Teredinibacter turnerae T7901: one gene and its partners. The protein of the gene in region 4 interacts with the protein of the main gene of each other region in a pairwise test. Links are inferred from orthologs where the notes say so. Each region holds a gene or a part of one and is shown on either strand. Other genes may lie near its edges.

Region 1 (6,577 bases), 700 kb from region 4 along the record:
TGCACTTTATCTGGCCGGATGCCGGACATTCTATGTCGCCAACCTTGGCGAGGCGCTGGATGCGCGGGGAATATTATCTGATGTGTGCGGCAGCTATTCCGATGTCGCCATTGTGGTGCTTGGCGGCTGCGCGCCGGGGGAGGAGCGTCGCTTTATCGATTACCGATTGGTCCCTGTGCTGGTAAGTACCGCGATGCTGGAGCGATGGTGCACGGTCAATGGCGGCGAGCACAATGTGCTTGGGTCGATCTTGAAACTCAATACCGGCATGGGGCGGCTGGGCTTGGAGCCCGCTGAGTTTGAAAGGGTCGTACAAGATCCCGCCTATCTTGCGCGTGCTGACGTCCGCATGTTGATGAGCCACCTCGCTTGCGCAGATGAGCCTGAGCACTCACTAAATGCCGAACAATTACAGCGTTTTCGGCGCGCCCTTGACGTATCGTCGGAGCGTTATCGGCCGTTAACGGCATCTCTGGCGAACTCTGCAGGTGTGTGTCTTGGTGGCGACTACCATTTCAATGCGGTGCGGCCGGGCCTTGGTCTTTACACCAGTTTTGCCCAGGCGGACGCTTGTGGTCTGGGGTTGGAGACCGCTGTGGAATTGCATTTACCGGTGGTTCAGGTGCGCAACCTGCCTGCTGGCGAGTCGGTCGGATATGGCGCAACTTACCGGGCTGAGCGCGATGCGCGTTTGGCTGTGGTCGCGGGCGGATACGCCGATGGTTTGTTTCGCGCATTGAGCAATCGCGCTCATTGTTGGGTCTGTGCCCCTAGTGGTGCTGGCGGTTGGCGCGTACCTGTGGTTGGACGCATTTCTATGGACACTACTATCGTTGATATTTCTGCTGTGCCTGAAGGCGTGGTGGCGGAGGGCAGTCGAATCGAGTTTATTGGTGAGCATGTTCCGCTTGATGACCTGGCAGCATCCGCGCAAACAATCAATTACGAAATATTGACCTCTCTTGGTGTGCGCTACAAGCGCCATTACATTCGAGCGAACCCGTCATGAACGACTCCATGTTGCAGTTGATTTCTTTACTTGACGATGGCGAAATTCATTCCGGCGCTGAGTTGGGCGAAGCCCTGGGGATTAGCCGCGCTGCAGTGTGGAAACAACTGCAGCAACTACAGGAGATGGGCGTGCAAGTCGATTCAGTGAAATCGAAGGGCTATCGTATCCCCGGTGGTCTTCATCTTCTCAGTGAGCGGGATATTCGCCGGGGGCTTTCGCCAGAGGTAGCCGGATTGTTGGCGGGAATAGATATTTTTCCGTCTTTGCCGTCCACCAATGGGCATCTTTTGGCGGCGATAAGTCAGAAGGGCGGTGAGCGGGGGCGCGCTTGTTTGGCTGAGCAGCAAACAGCGGGGCGCGGCAGACGTGGACGCACCTGGCATAGCCCTTTTGCGAAGAATATTTATTTCTCGCTGGTCTGGCGTTTTGATCAGGGAATAGCTGCGATGGAAGGGCTCAGTCTCGCAACGGGCGTGTGTATCTGTCAGGCGTTGGAGTCGCTTGGTATCGAAGGCGTCAAACTGAAATGGCCGAATGATTTGTTGTTCCAGGGCGCGAAGCTTGGCGGCGTGTTGTTGGAAATTGCGGGTGACGTCAGTGGTGAGTGTTATGTGGTCTTAGGTATCGGGCTGAATGTCGATATGTCCACCGTAGCGACAGAGGATATCGATCAGGCGTTCACAGATCTGTCATCTATCGCAGGCGGCGCTCAACCTAATCGCAATCGCGTTGTCGGCGCTCTGCTTGAACGTTTGTTGCCAATGCTTGCCAAATATCACGAAACGGGCTTTGCAGCGTACCGGTCTGTCTGGGAGGAATACAACGCTCACTACGACCAGTGGGTAGCGCTGGTGTCTGCTCAGAATCGCGTTGAGGGCAGAGTGCTGGGCGTCACTGATACGGGGGCTCTGCGCCTGGCGTGCGACACTGGTGAGCGAACATTTGTTGGTGGGGAAGTTAGCTTGAGGTCTGCTGTCGAGGCTGAGTGATAAATAATGGAAGCGCTCAAATGAAGCTATTGGTGGATGCTGGCAACAGTCGAATTAAATGGTGGGTGCCCGAGTGTCAGGCGCATGGCGTAGTCGACCGGCTCGCGCTGGACGACCTCGCCGGCGAAATCGCGGCGGTTATCGATATCTCGAAGCTCAGTTCTGTGCGTGTGTCTTGTGTTGCAGGAAAATCCATCGAGACACAATTGCGCGGCGAGCTGGGCTTCGCGCGCGATCTTGATGTTAAATTTGCTCGCGTGAGCTCTCCCTTGCCAATACTTACAGTGGCTTACCGTGAAATTCATCGACTCGGTGTGGATCGGTGGCTGGCGATGTTGGCCGTGCGGGAAAAATTTCCCGACCGGTTTTGTGCGGTCCTGGATGCGGGGAGTGCGGTGACCGTGGACTTTGTTACCGAGGCCGGTGTCCACGAAGGGGGCATGATTGTGCCGGGTGTGCAAACCATGGCGCGTGCACTCTGGTCGAATACCAGCGATGTTGCGGTGGAGAGGTTGGAATTGGTTCCTCGCTGGTGCCCTGGCGTAGATACCTATGATTGCGTTAGGCAGGGTGTGAGTGCGCTCTATACAGGTTTGGTTAACGAAGTTCACAGTTATATCGATGGGTCGGCAGAGCGGCACCTGTCGCCTGCTATAGTTGTAACCGGTGGCGACCGGCACTGGTTTACACAGGCATTCAGTTCGCCAGTTGTGGTTGATCCGCACTTGGTGCTGAAGGGCTTGCTGGTGTTGGACGAATTGGAAAAATAAAAACGAAAATTCTCGTTTCGGGGGCCCTTGGGGGATGCGTTGGATATTAGTTTCGCTGGTGGCGCTCAATCTGCTGGTATTGGGTTGGGGGTTGTTCACCGAAAGCGACGGTCAGACTACTGTGTCAAAACAGCCTCAAGGCTTTGCATACGGACACTTGCAGCGGCTCGAGCTGTTGAGTGAGTCCGACTTAACTGCACCTGCGTCCGGCGGGCAGAGCGCTGCAAACGCGGCGCCCGTGCCGGATGAGCCCGTAAAGCCGCTGTGCGAATTAGTTGGTGCCTTCGCCAACCAGGAGGTGGCAACTACCTTAGTCGAGCGATTGCAAGCGATTGAAGTGAAAGCGAAAATTAAAGAATTGGCCCTTCCCGCTGGCACCCGTTATCAGGTATATTTGCCGCCCCAATCGACACGGAAGGCTGCTTTACGCCAATTGGCGGAATTGCAGGCTAAGAAAATCGATAGCTATATTATTCCAAAGGGTGAGCTTGAAAATGGCATATCTTTGGGAATGTTTAGTAAAAAGCCGCTCGCTGATGAGCATCTGGCTAAGATGCGTACACTTGGGCTGGAGCCCGAAGTAAACATAATCGAGCGTACTTATTGGGAAATCTGGGTCATGCTGGAGCCCGGTGAAAGTAAAAAAATGAGTGGTTTGGCTTGGAGTCGAGCGCTTGAAGGGTTTGCCGACATCGAAAGACGACAAAATTTTTGTTTAGATGTTGCTTCCTGAGACAACTTTCACTAGAATCCCGCCTCCACATTAAGGGACGCCCTTAAAAAGCATTCTTTAGTGTGATCGGTGAGCTGGTGTAGCTCAGTTGGTAGAGCAGCTGACTTGTAATCAGCCGGTCGGGGGTTCAACTCCTCTCACCAGCTCCATTTTAGTTTTCCGCAGGGGTTCCCGAGTGGCCAAAGGGATCAGACTGTAAATCTGACGCGCAAGCTTCGGTGGTTCGAATCCACCCCCCTGCACCATTATTGATTAGCGGAAACAATTCGAAAATGAAGTGGTCTGTGTTAAGGCGACTGGGTTATTGAAATTGTTTTCGCTGGTAAGCGGATATTAAAAGTCCGTTTGCGAGTACCAAGCAATGCTGGCATCTCATTTAGTTGTAGGTGCCGGTTGTCGCAGAGCTTCTGAGTTATGCGTTGTTGGTATTGGCGGCCAGCGCTGCGTTGGTTCGCAAGCCGTATTCGAGGTTTTCAGCACGCTATGATGTAAGTGTGTTTGTTAGCTTAGGCGCATTTGCGGGCATAGTTTAGTGGTAGAACCTCAGCCTTCCAAGCTGATGATGCGGGTTCGATTCCCGCTGCCCGCTCCAAGTTGTCTTGTCATTAATCTGGTTTTCCAGTTTGTATGGTGGCAAGAGGAGTTTAAAAAGCTCATGTAGCTCAGATGGTAGAGCACACCCTTGGTAAGGGTGAGGTCACCGGTTCAATTCCGGTCATGAGCTCCACTTTATGTGGTCGGGCTCGGTCCCGTGCGCAAGAGGTTGGCCCTGCGGTCAGCCTTTTTGTATATGTGAAAGTTATAGGCCAGTAGTTCAATTGGTAGAGCGTCGGTCTCCAAAACCGAAAGTTGGGGGTTCGAGTCCCTCCTGGCCTGCCATTATAGGGCGCTAGACCCTCGATAGCAGAGAAAGCTAATAGCTATGAGCACAAAAGTCGAAGAAGCACAGTTTTCGCTAGATTGGTTGAAGTGGTTGGTGGTTATAGCCATCGTTTTGGGTGGTGCGGTCGCTAACTCTTTTTATGCTGGTGATCTTGCTCTCTATTTACGGGCTTTGGTGTTGATAGTCCTGGGTGGTGTTGCTGCTTTTATTGCAGTCAACACAGCTAAAGGTAATGCTTTCTGGAATTTGCTCAAGGCGGCGCAGGTTGAAGTTCGTAAAGTAGTGTGGCCCTCCCGCCAGGAAACTACCCAAACCACGCTGATTGTTGCAGTTGTCGTTGTTGTCACTGCGCTAATTTTGTGGGGCCTGGACACCGGCTTAGGATACCTGGCTTCTCTTATCATTGGATAAAAGGTTTCATTAATGGCCAAACGCTGGTACGTGGTTCACGCTTATTCGGGCTACGAGAAGAAAGTAGCGACAGCATTAAAAGAGCGTATTGAGCTTTATGGAATGCAAGACAGCTTTGGTGAGGTGTTGGTGCCTACTGAGGAAGTTGTCGAGATGCGCGGTGGGCAAAAGCGAAAGTCTGAGCGCAAGTTTTTCCCTGGGTATGTGTTGGTGCAGATGGAGTTGAACGATGATGCGTGGCATCTGGTAAAAGAAACTCCTCGAGTAATGGGATTTATCGGTGGCAAAGCGGATAAGCCTGCGCCTATTACCGATAAGGAAGCGGAGCTTATTTTGCAGCGTGTAGACGATTCTGCTGATAAGCCGAAACCCAAAACACTGTTCGAGCCGGGCGAGATGGTGCGTGTTATTGACGGCCCATTTAACGACTTTAATGGTGTGGTTGAAGAAGTTAACTACGAAAAGAGTCGCCTCCAGGTGGCGGTTCTTATTTTCGGTCGATCTACGCCGGTTGAGCTGGAGTTTGGCCAGGTAGAAAAAACCTGATAATTGAGAAATCGGTTATTTGTAAAAATTATCGTTTTCGATGCTCTCTCTCGTTATGCGAGTGAGGGCTTTTCGCGTCTTGCTGAAAGGCTAATTGCCTGAGGCGAGATAGGGGAGCCAATGACAGACAGTATGCCACTGTTTCGAGGCGTTAACACCCATATTTGGGAGTAAACAAAGTATGGCAAAGAAAATTGAAGCTTATATTAAGCTGCAAGTAAAGGCCGGTCAGGCCAACCCTAGTCCACCCGTTGGTCCAGCTCTGGGTCAACATGGTGTCAACATCATGGAATTCTGTAAAGCGTTTAATGCGCAGACCCAGGGTATTGAGCCTGGCTCTCCAGTTCCAGTTGTTATTTCCGTTTACAGTGATCGCAGCTTCACGTTTGCGATGAAAACTCCTCCAGCGTCTTTCTTGCTGAAGCGCGCTGCGGGTATCAAAAGCGGAAGTGGTCGTCCTAACACTGAAAAAGTTGGCAAGGTTAACCGTGCTCAACTGGAAGAAATTGCGACTACCAAGATGCCAGATCTCACAGCTGCCGATATGGACGCAGCGGTTCGCACTATCGCAGGTTCTGCGCGTGCGATGGGTCTTGATGTGGAGGGCGTGTAAGTGGCCAAACTGACCAAACGACAAAAAGCAATTAACGAAAAAGTCGATTTCAACAAAGCCTACGGCATTGATGAAGCGGTTGCCCTGTTGAAAGAACTGTCTACTGTAAAGTTTCCTGAAACTGTAGACGCCGCAATCAACCTGGGTATCGATCCTCGTAAATCTGATCAGGCCGTACGCGGTGCAACCAGTTTGCCGCACGGTACTGGTAAAGATGTACGTGTCGCTGTGTTCACTCAAGGCGCTGCTGCAGACGCAGCGAAAGAAGCCGGAGCTGAATTTGTTGGCATGGAAGATCTTGCCGATCAAATTAAGGGCGGCATGATGGATTTCGACGTGGTAATCGCTGATCCAGCGGCTATGCGTGTTGTTGGTGCCCTGGGCCAGATCCTCGGTCCTCGCGGTCTGATGCCAAACCCGAAAACCGGCACAGTAACACCTGATGTTGCTGGTGCGGTTAAAAATGCCAAAGCCGGTCAGGTGCGTTTCCGCGCTGACAAAGGTGGCGTGATTCACGGCGGTATCGGTAAGGTTTCCTTCGAGCTTAACGCGATTAAGGAAAACCTCGAAGCGCTGGTTTCCGACTTGAAAAAAGCCAAGCCCGCGGCGGCCAAAGGTGT
Region 2 (7,987 bases), 3.4 Mb from region 4 along the record:
CTGTAGAAACTCAATTGCCGGAAAACGTCTTTTTGGATGGTGCAGGAGTGGGCAAATTTAGCGTGCTCATCACTGGTAGCGCTGCGGTAGTAGTAGCAACTGGGAGCTTCGAGTACCGGGCATGAGTCGAGCGAGTTCAGAGTCAGGTTGGCAGGCGCAAACCGAGCGGGGCTCTCCCCTGGGGATGGCGATTGTTGTCTGGACTGCGTTGCGGTGCGGTCGGGCGCCTGTTCGGGTTTTACTTGCCGGTATTGTTTTCTATTACGCCTTGTTCAGTCCAGCAGCCAGGCGTGCGTCGCGTAGCTTTCTCGCGCGAACGCAATCGACGCCAGTGACGTTCTGGCAGATATACCGCCACTTTTTTTGTTTTGCCCAGGTTACCGTCGACCGCTTGTTTTTCTTGTCCGGCCGCAATCGCGACTTTGATGTTGTTGTGCATGGGAATAGCGTCATTGATGCTCACATTCGCTCTGGGCAGGGTTGTTTATTGTTGATGTCCCACCTGGGAAGTTTCGATGTGCTTCGCGCTGCCGGTCGAGACCGCAAAAATACCCGGGCGCGGGTACTGATGGACCGTGACCATGCAAAAAAGGCGATGGCGCTGCTGCAGGCGGTCAATCCGGATATGGCGCAGGACATTATCGATGTCGAACAACCACCAGCGCAGTTAATGCTGTGTTTGCAGGAAGCGCTGACAAACGGCCAGTTTGTCGGGGTTATGGCAGACAGAGTGCACCGCTCTGAGCGGGTGTACCGACAGACATTTATGGGGAGCCCGGTGCAACTGCCGGAGGGCTTGTGGCAAATGGCCGCAGCTTTAAAAATACCGGTGGTGGCAGGTTTTGGGGTTTATCAGGGGACTAGCGCGGGCAAGGCCCGGTACGAAATTTTTTTTCACGCGATTGCGGATTCCACGGAGGTGGAACGCAAAGAGCGCAGGGAGTGGATGCAGAGCGCACAGCGAGTTTACGTGGATACCCTGGAATCCATGGCGCAAGCATACCCGTATAACTGGTTTAACTTTTACGATTATTGGAAGCTAGATGAATCTTAAAATCGGCAGTATTACGTCTGCATCAGCGGCTGGGATAGGAAACCAGGCGTTGCTGGCGAGTCTGCAGAGTGGACAAACCGGGCTGGTAAAGCGTCCGTTCGGTGAGAGTGCGCCGCTCAGCACCTACATTGGTGTTGTTGACGAATTGGAAGACCTGGTGCTCCCCACCGAATTGACTGCCTACGATTGTCGCAATAATCGTCTCGCCTACCTCGCGATGCAGCAGGACGGGTTTATTGATGCGGCGCGTGACCTGGTGGCACGGCATGGAGGGCGTCGGGTAGGTGTGTTTATCGGCACCAGTACGTCTGGGATTCAACAAACTGAGCTTGCTTATCGGCAGATGGTTGCTGCACAAGGTGAGCATCTGCCGCGCTGGTACAACTACGATCTCACGCACAACAATAACTCAGCGCCTAAGCTGGTTGCAGAAGTGACCGGCGCGACCGGTATGTGTCATGCCGTGTCGACGGCATGCTCAAGTAGTGCGAAAGTCTTTGCGAATGCCTGGCGGGCGATCAAAGCGGGCTTTTGCGATGCTGCGATTGTGGGTGGTGTAGACACGCTGTGTCTTACCACTTTGTTTGGATTCAATTCACTGCAATTGATTTCGGACGATATCTGCCGACCTTGTGATCGGGATCGTACGGGCATATCCATCGGCGAAGCTGCAGGTTTCGCAATAGTGGAACCCGGTGACGGCGGTGTTATGACTTTGCAGGGCTTTGGTGAAAGCAGTGATGCCTACCATATGTCCAGCCCCCACCCCGACGGTCTTGGCGCTTATGACTCAATGGCTGGGGCACTGGCTATGGCGGGGCTGACGCCTGATGACATTGACTATGTCAACCTGCACGGCACTGGCACCAAAGCCAATGATCTGGCGGAATCTCGTGCAGTGTGCCGGCTGTTCGAACAGTCGCTCCCGTGCAGCTCCACGAAGGGCTGGACTGGGCACACACTGGGCGCTGCGGGCATACTGGAAGCCGCTGTCTCCGCTCTGGTGTTAAATCATGGGCTGCTGCCCGTATCACTCAATACCCGTGAATTGGACGAGCACATAAAGGCCGATGTGATTCTCGGCGAGAACAAAAACGTTGAGGTGCGCCGGGTATTGAGTAACTCATTTGGCTTTGGCGGCAGTAACTGCAGCCTGGTAATGGGGGTGTAGCATGAGCGAGATGACCTGTTACCTCAACGGTGTTGGCCTGGTGGCTCCAGGGGTTGAAGACTGGCCGGTGTTCACCCGAATTGTTGTAGGCGAGGAGCCTTATAGCGCCACTGAACCCGCTCGCTATACGCCCCAATCGCTGCCGGCCAACGAGCGTCGTCGAGCGTCTCAATTGGTACGCCTTGCATTCAACAGTATTGAGCAGTTGGTTCTGCAACTGCCTGCTGAAGGCTACGCAACTGTATTTTCTTCTTCCGGCGGTGATTACGATATTTTTCACAAAATCTGCACCGCACTGGCGCTGCCGGAGAAAATTGTCTCTCCCACGCAGTTCCATAACTCCGTCCATAACGCTCCGGCTGGCTATTGGAGTATCGCGACGGGTAATACGCACCCTTCTACTACGATCAGTGCGCACGACTACAGCTTTGTCATGGGGCTGGTCGACGCAGTAGCGCAGTTACAGGGTGAAGCGGAAAATGTGTTGCTGGCCTGCTACGACATGGTGCCGCCATCGCCGATTAATGAAGTGCGCAACGTTGCCGGGCCATTTTCAACAAGTCTGCTACTGTCCGCTCGTGCCAACGAGCACACGCTGTGTGCACTGGATGTATCGGTGGCTCCCAGAGCAGCCCAGGTTTCATCTTTAGCGATTGCGGCCCTGGAAACCCTTCGTTTGGGTAATGCGTCGGCACGCAGTTTAAGCTTGCTCACCGCCATCGCTCGGGCTGAGCGCGAGACTGAATTGGCGCTGAGCAATGGTGAAAGCTTATGTATTGGTCTAAGGTACAGCGGTTTCGGTGATTAACGTGCTAACGACTCTGTCGACCTCTGAACTACATGCACTCATGCCTCATTCGGGCGATATGTGCTTGATAAATAAGGTGCTCAGTGTGGATGACAGCGCAATCGAGGTGTTGGCTGAAGTCGAGGACCCCGGTTCTCATCCCCTTGCTTGTGATAATCGATTGAGTGTTCTGTTGTTGCCGGAGTTTGCGGCGCAGGCGGCGGCATTGCATTTGAACCGCAGTGGCGACAGTGTGTTCGGAGCTACTGATGCGCCCGTATTTCTTGCCGCCGTCAAGCAATTTAATTGGCAGGGTGCGAGGCGTTGCCTGGGGGGAGCGGTACTGCGAATAAACGCATGGCGTTTGAGTGCAAGTGCTGTTGGCGCAATGTACCAGTTTGACGCAACCGTTGGTGATGGGGCTAGTGGGAATGAGCTTAGTGCGAGCGGGCGCTTTTCGCTTATGGTCGCGCGCGAGCCGCAAGTTGACTAATGGTAAAGCGCCGCATTCACGTAGCTTCAATTGCCTCTGCAGGATATTTTGGTCTCGCACCCGTCAGTACCCTTGAGCAACATTCTTAAGCTCCGAAGTTACGTTATAACCGGAAGTAACGACCCGAATTTACAACCTGAACTTATGACCTGAACCTACGATAAGGGTGACGAGGGAGTGCGTTACCAGCGTTTTATTGTATCGGGAAATTTTTGTCGGTCGTCCGGGGTCGCCAGATCATTACATTCACCGCGCAGCCAGGGCGCGACCCCATAGAAATTGCTATCGATCACCCAGTAGCCTTCGCGGCAGTACTGACTTATTTCCATGTGTTTCTCGATCTGGCCTTGGAGTCGTTTTTGGTTGCGCTTGGCAAGTGCGTCTGTATTGATTTGCATCCGCTGCCCGTTGGTGAAAACAACCTCCTTCTCGGGAGGCGGAATTTCTCCCCGCTCAAACATCGCGGTGTATTTAACAGGTAAAACGCGAAATTCGAAATGCTTCAAACCGCCCTCCGTTATACGGGTGCGGAATTCCGTGGTGAGATCTTCGGGTAATCGCGCAGTGCCACAAGCGCTCAGTAAGCAGACAACTGTAATCAGCGCACTGTTTTTATTTATGCTGAAGCTCATATTTATACCCCGCACCGTACACTGAGTGGATGAGCTCCAACCCAGGATCGGCTTCCTGCATTTTTTTGCGCAGCTTTTTAATGTGGCTATCGACGGTGCGATCACTGACGACGCGATAATCGCTGTAGATATTATCCATAATATATTGGCGCGAGAAAATTCGCCCTTGTTCCGTGTACAGCAATTTAAACAGACAGAACTCAATGGTAGTGAGTTCAATCATTGAGCCAGAAATACTAACTTGCTGACTGTTTTCGTGCAATTGCACCGCTTGACTGGCGCTGTCCTGGAGTTGTTCCTGCGGCTGTTGTACCCGCCGTAGCACCGCCTTCACACGGGCAACAATTTCACGCGGACTAAATGGTTTGCATACATAATCATCGGCGCCTAGTTCCAGGCCTAGCAGGCGATCAATTTCCTCCACCTTGGCTGTGACCATAATGATGGGCAGCGTTTTGAATTGCGCCTGAGTACGCAACTCGCGGCAAATATCCAGGCCATTTTTCCCTGGCAGCATGAGGTCCAGTAAAATGATGTCTGCGGTGTTGGTGCTCAGCCAGCGCTCGACTTCGAGTCCATTCCCTATAATTTCACAATGAAACCCGGCTGCCAGCAGGTAGTCGCGCATCAACAGCGCGAGTTCTGCTTCGTCTTCAACAATGAGCACGGTAGCGGACATGGGTTTACCCTTTAAGCAAATTAACTGTGGCTGAGAGGCAGGCGCAAAGTGATTGTGAGCCCACCTGAGGGTGCGGGCATGGCGGTAATTGTACCACTATGGGCCTCGACAATATTTTTGCAAATGCTCAGTCCCAGACCGGCGCCGCCGGTTGCCCTGTTGCGCGAGTTTTCCACTCGGTAAAGACGGTCAAAAATTTTATCGATCTGGTCTGCGGGCACGCCTGGTGCACTATCGGTAAAGACAATTTCAACCAGTTTGTTGGTCGTGTTGCAAGTGACGGTTAATTGCCCTGGCGTGTCTGTGTAGCGGTAGCTGTTTTCGAACAGATTGCGCAGCAGCTGTGCGAGCCGGTCGTAATCCCCGTAAATACCCGCGTTTTTGTCGAGTGAGTTGGTCATCTGAAAAGTGAGGCCCTTCTCTTCCAGACGGTGCACGTAATCATCGGCAATTTCTTCCAGTAAATCGTACAGGCAGAGCAGGCTCTTGTTATAGGTCATTGCGCCGAGGTCGGTCAGCGAAAGATCGTATAAATCACTGATTAAATTATGGAGAGCATCGATTTTGTTTTTAAGCAGTTCCAGGTTTTCGGGCGTCGTTGGGCGAATACCATCCTGCATGGCTTCGATCTGAGCTTTCAGAACAGCCAGCGGTGTGCGCATTTCGTGAGAAATATCGGCAACCCATTGCTTGCGGGCTTTTTCGTTGGCGGAGAGAGTTTTTGCGAGCTCATTAAAATTGTTGCAGAGCATACCCAGTTCATCAGTGCTGTTGGGCTGAATTCGGACACTGAAATCGCCGTCGGCTATCTGGCGAGCGCCTTTGGTCAGGTCACCGAGCGGTTTGACCAGCCAGCGGGACACCAGCATTGACACTGCAAACGAGGCGGCCACAATCGCCAGACTAAATAGGGCGAACACTTTCAGCTGCTGGCTGACAAATAATTTATCGACTGAGCGCATAAAGTCTTTTGGTTTGATATAGCCCAGGTAACCAATGAGTTGGTCCTCGTAAATCAGCTCCCGCCAGGAGTACTCCGCATTTTTAAATGCATTGCCGACGATCAGTTTTTTGGTGGGATCGGTGAGAATCAGCTGATCAATAAAGACACGCTCCTGTGCCTTAACGCTGGGGTGCGGCGGTGGTTGGTTGTTACTGATCGCTTCGCGGGTTTGCTGTTCGATAAATTCACGAAACGTGCGGTACTTGAGTCGCAGCCAAAGGCGATTGTTATCTCGTAGGGGTTCGAGAGAATTCTCCCGCTCGTATATTTCTAACACCGAAATTTCGAGATTTTGCAGGCGATCGATTGCCTGTTGAGTAACGTAATCCAGAAAACCTTTTTTAACACTCGCATGGCTTAGCAACAACATCGCAGTTGTTGATAGTACGAGGGTGATAAGAAAGGTGAGCCAGAGCTTAAATTTTATACTTTTGATCATAACGGGGCCCGCGAGAGGGCCCCGAGTATTATCAATCAGCGGAATGATGGCAAGATAGCCAGGGCAAGTTCCATGATTTTTGCGCTTTTCAGGTAGTTAGCGGATGTTGGACTTGCGGGGGTCGGGTTTGGCCGCTTCGCGAAACAGGAGCGCGACTTTACCTATCTCCTGAACCAACTGGGCGTTCGATGAGGTACACACCTCTTGTATTGCCGCTTTGCGCGCATCTCGATCCACAACAGCCACTTTAATCTTGATCAGCTCGTGGTCTTCCAGTGCGCGATTAATTTCGGCGAGCACGTTGTCTGTGACGCCTTTGGCCGCAATAGTCACAATTGGGTTAAGGCTGTGACCGAGTGTGCGGTACTGTTTCATCTTATCTGCGGATAACGCCATGAATTTAATCACCTGTAGGGCAGCACATTTGGTACAACGGCTGCTTGTATATTCTTAAAAGGGCGCCTATTGTACCCGTAAACACGCGGGATCGCGCGACTTCTCGCTGTAGAAGCATCCACAAGCGCCCGACCTTACGTACAACACCCAGGTAATCTTAATAGTAGCAGTATGGCAAGATCGAAAAGCAGTCACCGTTGGCTGCGGGAACACTTTAGCGACCAGTATGTAAAAGCCTCTCAGAAGGACGGCTACCGCAGCCGTGCCAGCTATAAGCTGATAGAGCTGGATAACAAAGACAAACTTTTTCGTCCCGGAATGACTGTGGTGGATTTAGGCGCAGCACCGGGCGGCTGGTCGCAGGTGGCGGTGCAGCAAATTGGTGACAAGGGGCAAGTGATTGCCTCCGATATTCTGCCAATGGATTCGATTGCCGGCGTGACCTTTATTCAGGGTGACTTTACAGAAGAGTCCGTACTGGAAGAGTTGCTTGGCGCAATGGATGGTGAAAGGGCAGATCTTGTAATTTCCGACATGGCCCCAAACATGAGTGGAGTAACTGCTGTAGATCAGCCAAAGTCCATGTATCTGGTGGAATTGGCGTTGGATATGGCAAAGCAAGTGCTTAAACCGGGCGGTACCTTTGTGTGTAAAGTTTTTCACGGCGAAGGCTTCGATGATTTTTTTAAAGATTGCAACGCCAGTTTCAGTAAAGCAGTAACCAGAAAGCCGGATGCGTCCCGTGCGCGTTCGCGCGAGGTTTACCTGGTTGCGAAGGGATATAAGGCATAATCAGTCTCTGGTCTGTTTGTGAACAGCAGAGCTATACTTTGCCAACCACGATTAATAGCATGATTTGCCGCGATGCGTGCGCCCAGGCTGGGCAGCATCGATAATGAGGAGAAGACAGCCTTGAATGATATGGCTAAAAACCTGGTACTTTGGCTGGTTATTGCAGCAGTACTCTTTACTGTATTCCAGAATCTCAACGATCCTGCTCCCCGGGATGAACTCAATTACTCTGAGTTTATGCAAGATGTGCAGGACGACAGAGTCAAAGAGGTCACCATCGATGGCCAGATGATTCGCGGCGTACGTGAGGATAACTCCAACTTTGTTGTGGTTATGCCTGCTGTGCTGGACCTCAAATTGATGGATACGCTGCTCGATCACCATGTTCAAGTAAAAGGGTCGCTGCCTGAGAAGTCCAGTTTGTGGGAGCAACTGCTTGTTGCGAGCTTCCCGATCCTGCTGTTTATCGCAGTGTTTATTTTCTTTATGCGACAGATGCAGGGCGGAGCGGGTGGCCGCGGTGGTCCGATGAGTTTCGCCA
Region 3 (5,753 bases), 3.7 Mb from region 4 along the record:
CCACCAAGGAAAGCACCTCTAACAGTAAACTGATAACTTCAATGTCCGCATCTAAGCCAGGCTCACCGAACAACTCGACGCCCACTTGAATTGGTGTACGAGACCCAAGCGCCACCTGCGGCCTGGTATGGACTACGTGGCCAGCGTAGCACAACCGGTTTGCACCGCTGCGCTTCAAGCTGTGCGCATCCATTCTCGCGGCTTGTGGCGTGATATCTGCCCGAATACCCAGCGTTTTACCGGTAAGTTGATCAGTCAGTTTGAATGTCAGCAAATCGATGTCACCGCCCGAGCCAGTCAGCAGCGAATCGGTAAATTCGATCATTGGAGTAATAACGTATTCATAGCCCCAGCGCTGAAACACGTCGACCAGACGGCGTCGCAGGGTTTCCACTTGCAAGGCATCATCCGGCAGGAGCTCGGAGATACCTTCAGGTAATAGCCATCGGTCTACTTTACTCATTATTCTCTCTTTGTTTACTCGTCAGTTACTTGATAACCCACAAAAAAACCGCACCCGCCAGCATACTTATGAAACCGATAAGCCGGAGCACGCGATCATCGGCTTGCGCGAGGCTCGCAACAAGTTCGCGCCAGCGATTGGGATACAAAAAAGGAAGAATTCCCTCAATGATCAATACCAGACAGAAGGCTTTTGCCAGCTCGTGCCACATGAAGTGAATATCGCCTGAAGTGGTGTACGCTAAACCAGTGGGTCGCCGAAAGCCCTCAGGTGCCAGACGGATAGGAATACCCCTCTTGGCACGCCCAATGTACGGGCCGCCGGCAGAATCCGAACACAAAAAAACCGGCCAATTGGCCGGTTCGAAATTTTACCACGAATTGTTACGCTTAGACGATTACTTCCCTTTCGAGTCTTTCATGTAACGGAAAAATTCGCTGCCCGGATCTACCAGCATAATATCTTCTTTGCCGCTGAAGGATTTGCGGTAGGCCGTCAAACTGCGCACAAAGGCGTAAAACTCAGGGTCGCGATTATAAGCTTCCGCGTAGATGGCTGCAGCACTTGCGTCACCTTCACCGCGCAACAACTCAGAGTCGCGGTAGGCCTGCGCTTCGATAATCGTCCGCTGTCGATCTGCATCTGCCTTAATGATCTCAGCCTGTTCCTTACCTTTAGAGCGGTGTTCCCGCGCCTCGCGCTCACGCTCGGCAGACATTCGGCTGAACACAGGTCCACTCACCTCTGTAGGGAGGTCGATGCGTTTAACCCGGACGTCAACCACTTCAATACCCAATGAGTTTTGAGTGAACTGGTTGAGAGCTTTGGTGAGATCAACCATAAGCTGGTCGCGCTCGCCGCTCACAACTTCTTGCAGAGATCTGGCTGCAAATTCGTTGCGCAAGCCCTCGTTAATACGCTGCTCAAGCAGGCGTTCAGCCCTGGGCTCTTCGCCGTTAGTGGCTTTGTAGTAAGTGCCCACTTCGATGATACGCCATTTAGCAAAGCTATCGACCATCATGCTCTTTTTCTCGACAGTCAAAAAACGCTCTGCACGGGCGTCCAGCGTAAGCACCCGGCCATCGAAGGTACGCACCTCGTCAACAAACGGCAGCTTTATACCTAGCCCAGGTTTTAGATCCGCGTTGTCAACCTTACCAAACCTTAACAACACGCCACGTTCATATTCCTGAACAATAAAAAGTGAGTTCGAAAGGAGGAATATGGCCAGTAACGCTCCAATAATGATAAAAAACGATTTCCCAGACATAGCTTACCTCCCCTCTCTACGGCGCGAATTTATCGCGGCTTCACGGCGCAACTGGTCCATAACATCATTGACCACCTGATCCATTTCCGACGAACTCAAACCGCGCGAGGTGGCTTGTTGGCTGGTATTAACAATCTTATCCAGCGGCAGGTAAAGCATGTTATTACCACCTTCGACGTCCACCAGCACTTTCGACGCATTAGACATAACGTCCTCAACGGCATCAAGATACAGGCGCTGACGGGTAACTTCCGGCGCTTTTTTATACTCATTCAGCAGATACTCGAAGCGCTTAGCCTCACCTTCCGCTTTCGCGATCACCTGCTCTTTATAGGCGGTTGCTTCCTCAATAACGCGCTGCGCGGCACCACGTGCTTCGGGCAGAATACCGTTGGCGTAGGTTTGCGCCTGATTTTTGTAGCGCTCTTCATCTTCACGCGCTTTAATCACATCGTCGAAAGCGTCTTGCACTTCACGAGGAGGGTTCGAATCTTCGATGTTGACCTTCTCGACACTTATACCGGTTTGATAGGCATTCAGATAAGCTTGCAAACGGTCTTGAATCTCGTAAGCCACTCGCTCACGGCCTTCGGTAAGAATATCGTGCATTAACGTAGAGCCTGCGACATGGCGCAATGCGCTGTTCGTCGCCTGTTTGAGACTCGACTCAGGATCTCTCACACGGAGTACAAATTCCTGCGCGTCGCTAATGATGTATTGCACCGAGAGTTTGATGTCGACAATATTCAGGTCTTTGGTGAGCATCTGCTCTGAGGTGGACCACTGGCGTACTTTGGTCACGTTAACAGGGTAAACCTTGTCAATCAGCGGTGGATTCCAGCGAAACCCTGGTTGCAGTGTCTGGTTGTACACACCTAACCGCAGTACTACCGCTCGTTCCTGTTCGTTAACGATCCCTGCGCCCAGGAACCCGTAAATCAGTAGAAAGGCAATAAGTGCTAGCGCGACTAACGTCCAGCCAAAACCTGATGTTCCGCCCGAGCTGCCACCAGTATTGCCGGCTTTTTTACCGCCAAATAATCCACCTAGCGTTTTTTGCAGATTTTTTAACGCCTCATCCAGATCTGGCGGTCCGTCGTTGTTGCCGCGGTTGCCGCCTCCCCAGGGGTCTTTGTTCCCACCCGGTTCATTCCAGGCCATAGAGAGTCTCCGTTTTTTTAAGTTTTGATTGCTCGATATTGAGGTGGGGAGGCGTATTTCAATACTCCCCCCTGAGAACTCGCTGCTATTTTATACGGCTAGTTGTTGGTAGTCGGTTTGCTCAGGCTGTTTAAGCAGGTCGTCCAACGCGATATTTTCTGCCGACAGCATGCGTTTGAGATCGGCCTCTGGTATTCGAATCTCCAGCTCACAGATCCCATCCGGAGTATAGCTTTCATTCAGCACCGCATTGTGACGATAGAGTCGAGCCCGCAAACTCCCCATAGCCGCGCCTAAGTAGACCGACTGCTGAAAAATATCCTCAGCGAGCAATTCGGCGAGCGCCTGAAACAGGAGCGAGATGTTCACGGGGTTATCTGCAGCGTTCTTTGCGGAGAGCCAGACCGCGACCGGGCGTCCCTGGTCATCACGATCTATGCGCGGCGCCATGTCACTCAGCAGATCAATTTTGTTGTACACCATTAAACAAGGAAGTTCATGTGCGTCAATTTCTTCCAGCACAAGGTTAACCTGCTCAATATTTCGCTGCCTTTCGTCATCCGCGGCATCAATTACGTGCAACAGCAGATCTGAGCTGGACGCTTCTTCAAGAGTTGCGCGAAACGACTCAACCAAACGGTGTGGCAGATTACTGATAAATCCCACTGTATCTGCCAGTACGGCAGGCCCGACGTCGGGCAAGCCTATACGCCGCATCGTGGGGTCCAACGTAGCAAACAGCTGATCCTGCGCAAAGACTCCCGCATCAGTGATTGCGTTAAACAGGGTCGATTTGCCGGCGTTGGTGTAACCCACCAGTGACACGGTAGGAATGTCCGCGCGGTTGCGCGCCCTGCGGCCCTGCTCACGCTGCTTGCGGACTTTCTCCAGACGTTTGCCGATTGTTTTAATCCGCGCACGCAGTAATCGACGGTCAGTTTCCAACTGGGTCTCACCGGGACCGCGTAAGCCAATCCCGCCTTTCTGTCGCTCCAAGTGTGTCCACCCACGAATTAAGCGTGTGGACATGTGTTCAAGCTGGGCAAGTTCCACCTGTAACTTACCTTCGTGAGTGCGAGCACGCTGGGCAAAAATATCGAGAATCAGGCCTGTACGGTCTAACACGCGACATTCCAGTGCTTTTTCGAGATTGCGCTCCTGACTCGGTGACAGCTCGTGATTGAAGATAACAAGCTCCGCCTGATGCTGCTGCACCAGAGCCTGCAATTCTTCAAGCTTGCCAGTTCCGATAAAGTATTTGGGGTGGGGGGCGGATCTTTGTCCGGACAGTAATTCGACTGGGTCGCCACCGGCGGATAACACCAGTTCTTCGAACTCACGTGGATCGTCTGACTCTGCGCTTTGGGGTATTTCCAAGTGAACCAGCACTGCCAGCTCACCGGAATCAGGTCTATCAAAAAACAAATAGCTCTCCGTTGTAGAACAAGGGATATCTACTAGCCATGCAACAACGTAACTTAAGCGCCGCTTTCCATATCGTCATTGCCAGTGCTTTCGGGATTCAGCATAGGCACACGTACGGGACGAGAAGGCACGACTGTAGAAATCGCGTGCTTGTAAACCATTTGGCTCACGGTATTTTTCAGTAAAACAACAAACTGATCGAACGACTCCACTTGTCCTTGGAGCTTGATGCCGTTGACCAAATAGATGGAAACTGGGATTCTTTCTTTACGTAATACATTTAAATAAGGGTCTTGTAAGCTATGCCCTTTTGACATGTCAGTTCTCCTTATAAGGATAGGAATTATAATAAGTAAGCACTAACCTTCGTTCCACTAAACCCTGTCGAACATCGATAAAATCTTCGTTCAAGTTAGCGTAAGCGCACTTTAGTCTCTAAGCGTATAAATTGAATAATAGTCGGTGGTACGTGTTTGTCACTGGCTCAATCCAGAGCGAACCAGATTTGTGCAAACACTATGCGTCCTGGAACCCGCGCATATTTACTCAAACTGTACACCATTATATGGGCCTTTGGGGTAAAAAACTCAAGGCTTTATTCACAATTTCATCGACCTCTAATAAATCACCTGAGGCATTTTGAGTGTCAATCCAGCAAAGATCCGGCCAACCTCGCAGCCATGTCAATTGCCGCTTTGCCAGCTGCCGGGTTGCTGCCACGCCGCGCGCGACCATTTCACTCCGGTCGATCTCGCCACTCAAATACTCCCAGACCTGACGGTATCCAACAGCGCGGATTGCCGGCAGATCCGGGTGCAGGTCACCGCGCCGATACAGCGCTTCAACTTCGCCGAGCAACCCCGCGTCCAGCATATTTTCGAATCGGGTTGCAATTCGCTGATGTAAAACCGCTCTATCTCTAGGCGCTACCGCTAACTGTACCCATTGGTAGCTATCCAACAATCCCGAGCCAGAATTGGCGCGAAAATGACTCATGGTTTTTCCCGAAATGCGATAGACCTCCAGCGCCCGACTGATCCGGTGAGAGTGGTTAGGATGCAGCTCGCGAGCGGTTTCGGGGTCAATATCCATTAGGTGTTGGTGCATGCCCGGCCAGCCAATCGCCAACGCCTCTTGCTCTATTTGGGCGCGAACCGCCGGTTGCGACGCCGGCATGTCAGAGAGCCCCTCGAGTAATGCCTTAAAATAAAGCATGGTACCGCCAACCAGCAGCGGCGTTCTGCCCGCAGCCACAATATTCGTTATTTCGTGCGTCGCGTCCTTACAAAAATCGGCCGCTGAATAAGGCTCAGCGGGGTCGCGTATATCAATGAGTCGATGCGGTACCGCAGCCAATTCAGCCGCACTGGGTTTGGCGGCGCCAATATTTAAGCCACGGTACACAAGCGCCGAGTCCACGCTGATAATTTCTGC
Region 4 (7,982 bases):
TTTTTACCGATCAATTGCATGCGGTATATCCCGAGATTCTGGCGTTCTTTGTGCGGCCCGCGGGTAATCACCAACGGCCAAGTGACCAGTGGTGCCGCATCGCCCGGCCAACAGGTTTGGATCGGCAGTTTATGCAGATCGACGTCATCACCCTCCAGTACCACTTGTTGGCAAGCAGCCCGGCTCACTTGCTTGGGTGCCATATTCAAAACCTGTTTAAAGATCGGTAATTTTTCCCAAGCGTCTTTCATGCCTTTGGGCGGTTCCGGTTCTTTCAAAAACGCCAGCAACTCTCCGACTTCGCGCAGTGCCGCAACTGATTCCTGCCCCATACCGAGAGCGACGCGTTCCGGTGTGCCGAATAAATTGCCCAGCAGGGGAATATCCGACCCTTCAACGTTTTCAAACAATAACGCCGGGCCTCCTACGCGCAGGGTGCGGTCGCATATTTCGGTGATTTCTAGGTGAGCGCTAACCGGGTGAGATATGCGCTTAAGTTCACCACGCTTTTCGAGCAGCGCGATAAAGTCTCGTAGGTCTTTAAACATAATGCACTTCGTGCGGAGCGCTCACGACGTTCTTTTCGAGCAGCAAGTCTCTTCAGGATGGTCGCCATAGGCGACTGCCGGAAACAGGAGCGTTCTCGCTTTATTGGAATGAATGGCAAAGAATAGTGGTACGTACTTTAGCACGTAATGGATGAGGAGAAGGGGTGGCGGGGTTTCATGTAAGCAATTGGTTTTAATATTTTTCCAGAAGGTCGCTTTGCGACCGTTCCAGCCGCCGCCGATGGCGGCGTCCCTGAAGCGGGCATGGCCCGCGCTCCAGAAGGCGGCTCTGCCGCCGTTCCACTGCGCAAAGCGCGCTGGCTTATTTCGATTTCATCGACAAGAAAAATTCGTCGTTGGTTTTGAAACCTTTTAAGCGGTCAACCAGAAACTCGGTTGCAGCGATATCTTCCATATCGTGCAGCAGCTTGCGGAGAATCCACACGCGCGACAGTTCGTCTTCGCGCATCAACAGGTCTTCACGACGGGTGCCGGAGCGACGAATGTTGATCGCCGGGTACACGCGTTTTTCGGCCACTTTACGGTCCAGGTGCAATTCCAGGTTACCGGTACCTTTAAACTCTTCGTAAATAACTTCGTCCATTTTGGAGCCGGTATCGATCAGCGCGGTCGCGACGATTGACAGGCTGCCGCCTTCTTCAATATTTCGCGCAGCGCCGAAGAAACGCTTGGGGCGCTCCAGAGCGTGGGCATCGACACCACCGGTGAGTACTTTACCGGAGGAAGGAATTACGGTGTTGTACGCACGGGCAAGACGGGTAATGGAATCCAACAGAATAACGACATCTTTTTTGTGTTCGACAAGTCGTTTCGCGCGTTCGATAACCATTTCGGCAACTTGCACGTGGCGCGAAGGCGGCTCGTCAAATGTGGACGCAACCACTTCGCCGCGCACAGAGCGCTGCATTTCAGTTACTTCTTCCGGACGTTCATCAATGAGCAGAACAATCAAGTGACATTCAGGATTGTTGCGGGTGATGGCCTGTGCAACATTCTGCATCATGATGGTTTTACCGGCTTTTGGCGGTGCGACGATCAAGCCGCGCTGGCCTTTGCCGATTGGCGAAATTAAATCGATGATACGGCCGGTTAAATCTTCGGAAGAACCATTGCCGGTTTCCAGTACCAAACGGCTGGTGGGGAACAGGGGGGTGAGGTTTTCGAAGAGGATTTTGTTGCGGGAGTTTTCTGGCTTATCGAAATTAATTTCGTTGACTTTTAACAATGCGAAGTAGCGCTCACCTTCTTTTGGCGGGCGAATTTTTCCGGCAATGCTGTCGCCGGTGCGCAAGTTAAAGCGGCGGATCTGGCTGGGCGATACGTAGATATCGTCTGGACCAGCGAGATAGCTGGAGCCGGAAGAACGCAAAAAGCCGAAACCATCCTGCAGAATTTCCAGCACACCATCACCGTAAATGTCTTCACCGCTGCGTGCGTGACGTTTGAGAATGTTAAAAATCACATCTTGTTTGCGGGAACGGGCGAGACTTTCCATGCCCATTTCTTTCGCGATATCGATAAGCTCTTCAATGGGTTTTGTTTTGAGATCGGTGAGGTTCATAAGATTTTTACGATGAGATGCTGGTTGCTGGAGCAAATAATTGTTTTTATCGAGGCTGACTACTATTCAATTTAGCAGCTAGGGCGACGATTATCGGGTTATTTATCCTGGTGTTATTGTCTGATGGCAAATCGCTATCAAAATCGCGGAAAGTTAAGCTGAAAGCTTGGAGACTGTGCGGCGTGTACCACAACAGAGCAGGGTTACAGGGCACAGGTTCGGCAAGTTAAGGGTGCGATCCGAATAGGATGAATGCCTTCACGAGGTTCCGGTCATCGGGTAACTGGTTTCGGGGTATGAATGACAGCAGGAGAGATGAGCGGAAGAGCTACCTTGCGAGACGTTTGCAGTATAGCCACAAAATTTGGTGCTTGCAAAGAGTAATGGCACAAGTGGTAAAAACCGCTCGTGCCACAGGAGCTTTACACGTTGGCGTCGATAAACTCTTTAAGTTGCGCTTTGGATAATGCGCCAACTTTGGTGCCTTCTGCGCTGCCATTTTTAAAGATGATAAGGGTCGGAATACCGCGAATGTTGAATTTTGCCGGGGTTTCTTTGTTGGCATCAACATCCATTTTGCAGATTTTGATTTTGCCTTCGTATTCCTGGGCCAGTTCGTCGAGAACCGGAGCGATCATTTTGCACGGTCCACACCAGGCTGCCCAGAAATCTACCAGGACAGGGCCGTCAGCGGTCAGTACATCTTGTTCAAAGCTTGCATCGCTAGTGTGAACGATCGCGTCACTCATAGTTGATTTCTCCAGAAAGGTGAGTAGGGAGGGAAGGTCGCTAATAATAAGGATAGCGGCTACCGGTTACAAGGCCATAGGGTCAATTGAGCGGGCCTATCACTGGCCCTGGCTAGCATAAATTTGCAGCAATTCTTCCTGTGCACCCATTGGTGCTTCTTCACTCTCGGCTCTATTGTTGCTGTAGGTGCCATCTGTCTGCAGCTGCCAGCTGCGCAAATTGTCCTTCAGATACAGGTTGAGCTCTTTGAGAATCCGCTCTGAATGCTCCGGCGACTCTACAGGAAAACAGGTTTCCACTCGGTGATTTAGGTTGCGCTCCATCAGGTCCGCACTGGCACAAAACACCTTGTATTCGCTGTTGGCGAAATAATAGGCACGGGTATGCTCTAAAAATCGGCCAACGATTGAACGAACCGTAATTGTGTCTGACACGCCGGGGATACCCGGCCGCAGACAACACATGCCGCGAATAATCAGGTCGATTTTTACACCGGCTTGCGAGGCTTTGTATAAAGCCTGAATAACCTTGGGTTCAGTCAGACCGTTACATTTGAGGATAATGTGCCCTTCGCCACCTTCTTTTTGCGCTTTGACTTCGGCGTCTATCAGGCGCAGCAATTGTCGCTTCAGGGTGAAGGGGGCGTGTAACAGCTTGGTCATGCGCTCGGCCTTGCCCATGCCGGTGAGTTGCTGAAATACGCGGTGCACATCCTCACACAGCACTGGGTCAGCGGTCAGCAGGGAGTAGTCGGTGTAGAGTCGGGCATTGCCGCTGTGGTAGTTGCCGGTACCCAGGTGCACGTAGCGTTTGAGCTCGCCGCCTTCACGCCTTACCAGGAGCATCATCTTGGAGTGGGTTTTGTAGCCAACGACGCCGTAAACCACCACGGCACCCGCTTCTTGCAGCCGGCTGGCCAATTCCAGGTTCTCTTCTTCGTCGAATCTGGCGCGCAACTCAACAACAGCGGTCACTTCCTTGCCGTTGCGCGCGGCATCGATCAAGGCTTCCACCAGTGACGATTGCAGTCCGCCACTGCGATAGAGGGTTTGTTTGATTGCCACTACCTGTGGGTCTTTCGCCGCCTGCCGCACCAGCTGAATAACCGGCGAAAAAGATTCAAATGGGTGCTGTAACAAGTAGTCTTTGCGGGCAACGGCGTCGAATATCACATCTTTGCGGTTCAAGCCTTTGGGCATGGACGGTGTAAAAGGTGGGTACTGCAAATCGGGCCGATCGACTTCGAATGGTACCTGCATCAGGCGCTTCAGATTAACTGGGCCGTTAACCTGATAGAGCTGCTGGTCGGTCAGGCCGACTTCACGCAGTAGAAACTGGGTCAGCTCCTCCGGGCAATTATCCGCCACTTCCAGGCGTACCGCAGTGCCAAAACGGCGTGAATGCAGTTCGCCGCGCAGCGCGCGCGCCAGGTCGGCGATGCCTTCCATATCCACATCCAGATCGGCGTTGCGGGTGATGCGAAACTGGTAGCACCCCATTACCTGCATGCCCGGGAACATTTTTTCAGCGTGCGCGTGAATCATTGATGAAAGGAAAATAAAATTTTGGCCCGGGTCGCCAAGTTCCGTTGGGAGGCGAATTACCCGCGGTAAGGTTCGCGGTGCGGGCACGATGGCGTAGTTCAAATCGCGTCCAAAGGCGTCTTTACCTTCCAGTTCAACAATAAAGTTGAGGCTCTTGTTGACCAGGCGCGGGAAGGGGTGCGCGGGGTCGATACCAATGGGGCTGACAATCGGCAGCACTTCGCGCTCAATATATTCTTCGACCCACTTGGCTTGTGCCTGCGTCCAGCGTTTACGGCGTAAAAACCGGATGCCCTGCTCGGCAAGAGCGGGAATGAGTACGTCGTTCAGGGTTTTGTACTGCAGATCAACCGTGGCGTGACAAATCTGACTGATTTCACGCAATACCTCCGTGGGGTGCATTCCGTCCGGGCCGGTGGTTTCCCTCTCGAATTTGATACTCTGCATCAGACCGGCGACGCGAATCTCAAAGAATTCATCCAGGTTGGAGCTGAAAATCAGCAAGAACTTGAGGCGTTCAAGCAACGGGTGCCGATCGTCGAGCGCTTGCTTGAGAACCCGCCGGTTGAAGGCGAGATGAGAGATTTCGCGGTTGATGTAATACGCCGGATTATCCAGGCTGGGGGTATCGCTTGTATCTACTGCGGTGTCGTCCGACATCGACTGGATTTCAATCAATTTGTTGTCCATGAAAACCCTGTTACGGTTTGGCCCCGGTGGAACCTCGGGCGCGAGAGGATAAATGTGCTGCACTTGCGAACTATTCTACGCCAACTGGTGCGTATCGTAAGTAAGGTTGTTGAAAAACGCAGGCCCTAGTCTTTTAATACTCCGACCGATGTCAGCGCTTCGCGCAGTTTATCCATGGTGACTGGCTTGGTGAGGTAGTAATTCATGCCCACGTTGAATACCCGTTGCCGGTGCTCGGCCTCCACGTGCGCGGTGAGGGCAATGATCGGCATGGGCGTAAGTGCGCGGTTTTTCTCGTATTCGCGAATTTTTTCCGTTGCCTCAAAGCCGTCCATATTGGGCATTTCGCAGTCCATAAATATAAGGTCGAAACGCGGTGAGGCGGTTTCGAACGCGGTAACTGCTTCCTGGCCGTCTTCGGCGAAAACAGGTTCGATTTCGTGCTTGTTAAGCAGTCCTTCTATGACCATTCGGTTTACGGCATTGTCTTCAGCCACTAACACGTTAAGTTTTTGGGCGGGAGCGATGGCTTTACTTTCCATCGAAATCAACTCGTTGAGAGCCACGCCCGTGGACTGGGCCAAGAGCGCAGTACGCAGCCCATGTGCGGTGAGCGGGCGCGGGAGAATACTGGTGATGGGCATCAACTGTTCCATCGTAAACTTGGTGGTGCGCTCATGGGTGAGCATTAGAATGGGTGTTTCCGCGTAGGCGGGTATTTCGCGAATACTTTGCGCGAGCGCAAAACCGTCCTCGCCATCAATGCGTTGATCGAGAAAAAGAAAGTCATAAATTTGGTCTGGCGTCTGGTTAGTGAGGCGCTTGAGTGCGTCTGAGGCTTTGCTCACATGATGGCATTTCATGTTGTAGCCCTCGCAGTTGTCGGCGAAGGCGGTGACTAATACCGGAGAGCTGTGTATGGCGAGAATGCGTTTGCCAGACAGCGCGAGGCTTGAGCTAGGTGGCTGCCGCTGCCTGTCTTCGGGCAAATCGAAACGAATGGTGAACCAGAAGGTGGAGCCCTTGCCGTATTCGCTCTCCACTCCGATTGTGCCGCCCATTAACTCTGCCAGTTGCTTGCAAATGGCCAGCCCCAGACCGGTGCCGCCATAGCGTCGGGTGGTGCTGGTGTCGGCCTGATTAAAGGCTTGAAACAGGTTGCGCTGAATTTCTTTGCTGATGCCTATGCCGCTGTCGACAATCGAAAAACGCAGCAGAGGGTGTTCGGAGGTGCGATCCTGTAGGCTTTTTACCAGCACCATCACGTGACCGTTGGAGGTGAACTTGAACGCATTGCCGATAAGGTTCACGACGATCTGGCGCAGCCGCGTGGGGTCGCCGCGTAGCTGGGTGGGTGTTTCGGGGCTGATGGCGCAGACGAACTCGATGTCCCGTTTATGGGTTGTTGCGCTGAACAGCTGCACGCAATCGTTGAGCAGTTCGTTGAGATCGAAATCGACATTTTCCAGGTTCATTTTGCCGGCTTCGATTTTTGAGTAATCGAGAATATCGTTGATGATTTCCAGCAGCGATTCCCCCGATCTGAAAATGACATCCAGGTAGTGTTTTTGGCTGTCGTTCAGAGGCGTATCCCGCAGCATTTCTATCATGCCAATTACCCCGTTCATTGGGGTGCGGATCTCGTGGCTCATGGTGGCGATAAACTGACTTTTTGCCTGATTTGCGGCTTTAACCCGCTCAATCATGCGTCGGGTTTCGATTTTTTCTTCTTTCGCCGCGAGGAGTGCGTCTTCAATTTGCGCCTGCTGTTTTATGTCGATCAGGATGGTTTCACGCATGCTGTTGAGCGCATTGACGACGCTGTCCAACTCGTCCTCGCTTTCGCTATCAGACGGTTGGCGCTCGAGGGTAATGGGGTTGCCGATGGTATCGATAGAAAGCTTTTCGGTTTGCGCTGCAATATGGCGCAAATGTCGAAACACCAGTTGCTCGAGCATGACCAGGATGATTGCCGCCAGCCCCAGAATCAATATGGCCTCGACTACCAGGTTGTAGAGTAGATGGCTGATAAATTCGTCATTAAAGTAGGGGCCGACACCGCGGATTTTAAGCAGGTAATTGGCGTCGGCGGTTGCCAGCGGATAGGTTTTCTCCAGGCTGCGCTGCCAACCGCCCGCGCGAAGTTGGGCAAAATTATCAAAGATCGGCCCCGGCTGTTCGACCGCCTGTTGTTGCAGGCGAAACGCCAGCTGTGGGTTGCGGTGAGAGCTGTCTTTCAGTAACAACACAGCGCTGCTTTTGTCGCCGCGCGAGAGCGATTGCAGCAGCCATGGCGCCACATTCTGGTGTGTATCGTCGAGAGTCTCGGCAATACCGCCAACAAATTTTTCGCCAAAAAAAAGGCGTTCAGCAATGATGCCAGACACCAGAAGTGCACCGATCATCATCACCAGGACAGTGACTTTGCGAGCAATACTAAGTTGGCGAAAAGCGGCGGCGGGGTTGAACATGGTGGTCCGTGTAACTTGGTGAGTTCCTTGAGTGTAGCAGCCTGTCGCCGGTGTTTCGGTTTAACTGGCCCTAATCTGACAGCAGGCTTTCCAGCACACTGTTCAGGTATTGGTGGCCCAGCGTGGTTGTGTACAACCGCTGCGGATCTGTCCCCAGCAGGCCCTTTTCCCGCAGTGGCGTGAGCTGCGGTTCCAGCGACGCCAGGGGCAAGCCTGTGCGTGCTGTAAACAGCTCGCTGGCAACGCCCTGGTTGAGTCGCAGTGCGTTCATCATAAACTCAAACGGTAAATTGTGTTCAGCGAGTGTTTCACGATGTGAGGTGAACGCGCAGGTTTGTGCTGCCGCCAGGTAGTGGTCTGGCAGCCGGGTTTTTTGATAGCGCTCGATGCGGTTTTC

Evidence for each region.
Region 1: the proteins of rho (region 4) and nusG interact in binary tests that used the Escherichia coli proteins (3 or more experiments, as listed by UniProt). The link is inferred for Teredinibacter turnerae T7901 from one-to-one orthologs.
Region 2: the proteins of rho (region 4) and TERTU_RS14445 interact in binary tests that used the Escherichia coli proteins (3 or more experiments, as listed by UniProt). The link is inferred for Teredinibacter turnerae T7901 from one-to-one orthologs.
Region 3: the proteins of rho (region 4) and hfq interact in binary tests that used the Escherichia coli proteins (3 or more experiments, as listed by UniProt). The link is inferred for Teredinibacter turnerae T7901 from one-to-one orthologs.

The regions. Positions count from the first base shown.
Region 1 is NC_012997.1:921,853-928,429, forward strand. What follows is about bases 3,737-6,577. They hold nusG (transcription termination/antitermination protein NusG), read left to right. Parts: upstream 3,737-4,810; coding sequence 4,811-5,344; downstream 5,345-6,577. Other genes in these bases: secE (preprotein translocase subunit SecE), read left to right, coding at 4,427-4,798; rplK (50S ribosomal protein L11), read left to right, coding at 5,526-5,957; rplA (50S ribosomal protein L1), read left to right, coding at 5,958-6,577. Also shown: alr (alanine racemase), read left to right, coding at 1-1,009; bifunctional biotin--[acetyl-CoA-carboxylase] ligase/biotin operon repressor BirA, read left to right, coding at 1,006-2,001; TERTU_RS03790 (type III pantothenate kinase), read left to right, coding at 2,022-2,771; TERTU_RS03795 (SPOR domain-containing protein), read left to right, coding at 2,806-3,504. UniProt on the Escherichia coli protein: Part of the processive rRNA transcription and antitermination complex (rrnTAC). The complex forms an RNA-chaperone ring around the RNA exit tunnel of RNA polymerase (RNAP).
Region 2 is NC_012997.1:3,616,239-3,624,225, reverse strand. What follows is about bases 5,005-7,987. They hold TERTU_RS14445 (YhbY family RNA-binding protein), read right to left. Parts: upstream 6,655-7,987; coding sequence 6,355-6,654; downstream 5,005-6,354. Other genes in these bases: ftsH (ATP-dependent zinc metalloprotease FtsH), read left to right, coding at 7,567-7,987; rlmE (23S rRNA (uridine(2552)-2'-O)-methyltransferase RlmE), read left to right, coding at 6,826-7,446; TERTU_RS14450 (ATP-binding protein), read right to left, coding at 5,005-6,258. Also shown: TERTU_RS14485 (3-hydroxyacyl-ACP dehydratase FabZ family protein), read left to right, coding at 1-125; TERTU_RS14480 (LpxL/LpxP family acyltransferase), read left to right, coding at 122-1,054; TERTU_RS14475 (beta-ketoacyl-[acyl-carrier-protein] synthase family protein), read left to right, coding at 1,044-2,225; TERTU_RS14470 (beta-ketoacyl synthase chain length factor), read left to right, coding at 2,227-3,033; TERTU_RS14465 (ApeP family dehydratase), read left to right, coding at 3,035-3,505; TERTU_RS14460 (hypothetical protein), read right to left, coding at 3,688-4,137; TERTU_RS14455 (response regulator), read right to left, coding at 4,118-4,816; more of TERTU_RS14450, read right to left, coding at 4,837-5,004.
Region 3 is NC_012997.1:3,935,713-3,941,465, forward strand. Bases 3,005-5,744 are described here. They hold hfq (RNA chaperone Hfq), read right to left. Parts: upstream 4,637-5,744; coding sequence 4,373-4,636; downstream 3,005-4,372. Other genes in these bases: hflX (ribosome rescue GTPase HflX), read right to left, coding at 3,005-4,319; miaA (tRNA (adenosine(37)-N6)-dimethylallyltransferase MiaA), read right to left, coding at 4,881-5,744. In the rest of the region: TERTU_RS15735 (ATP phosphoribosyltransferase regulatory subunit), read right to left, coding at 1-463; TERTU_RS15740 (DUF2065 domain-containing protein), read right to left, coding at 489-674; protease modulator HflC, read right to left, coding at 861-1,733; FtsH protease activity modulator HflK, read right to left, coding at 1,737-2,894; more of hflX, read right to left, coding at 2,985-3,004; more of miaA, read right to left, coding at 5,745-5,753. UniProt on the Escherichia coli protein: RNA chaperone that binds small regulatory RNA (sRNAs) and mRNAs to facilitate mRNA translational regulation in response to envelope stress, environmental stress and changes in metabolite concentrations.
Region 4 is NC_012997.1:225,781-233,762, forward strand. Bases 1-2,978 are described here. They hold rho (transcription termination factor Rho), read right to left. Parts: upstream 2,131-2,978; coding sequence 871-2,130; downstream 1-870. Other genes in these bases: ubiD (4-hydroxy-3-polyprenylbenzoate decarboxylase), read right to left, coding at 1-548; trxA (thioredoxin TrxA), read right to left, coding at 2,553-2,879. Also shown: ppk1 (polyphosphate kinase 1), read right to left, coding at 2,979-5,114; TERTU_RS00950 (hybrid sensor histidine kinase/response regulator), read right to left, coding at 5,240-7,585; radical SAM family heme chaperone HemW, read right to left, coding at 7,656-7,982. UniProt on the Escherichia coli protein: Facilitates transcription termination by a mechanism that involves Rho binding to the nascent RNA, activation of Rho's RNA-dependent ATPase activity, and release of the mRNA from the DNA template.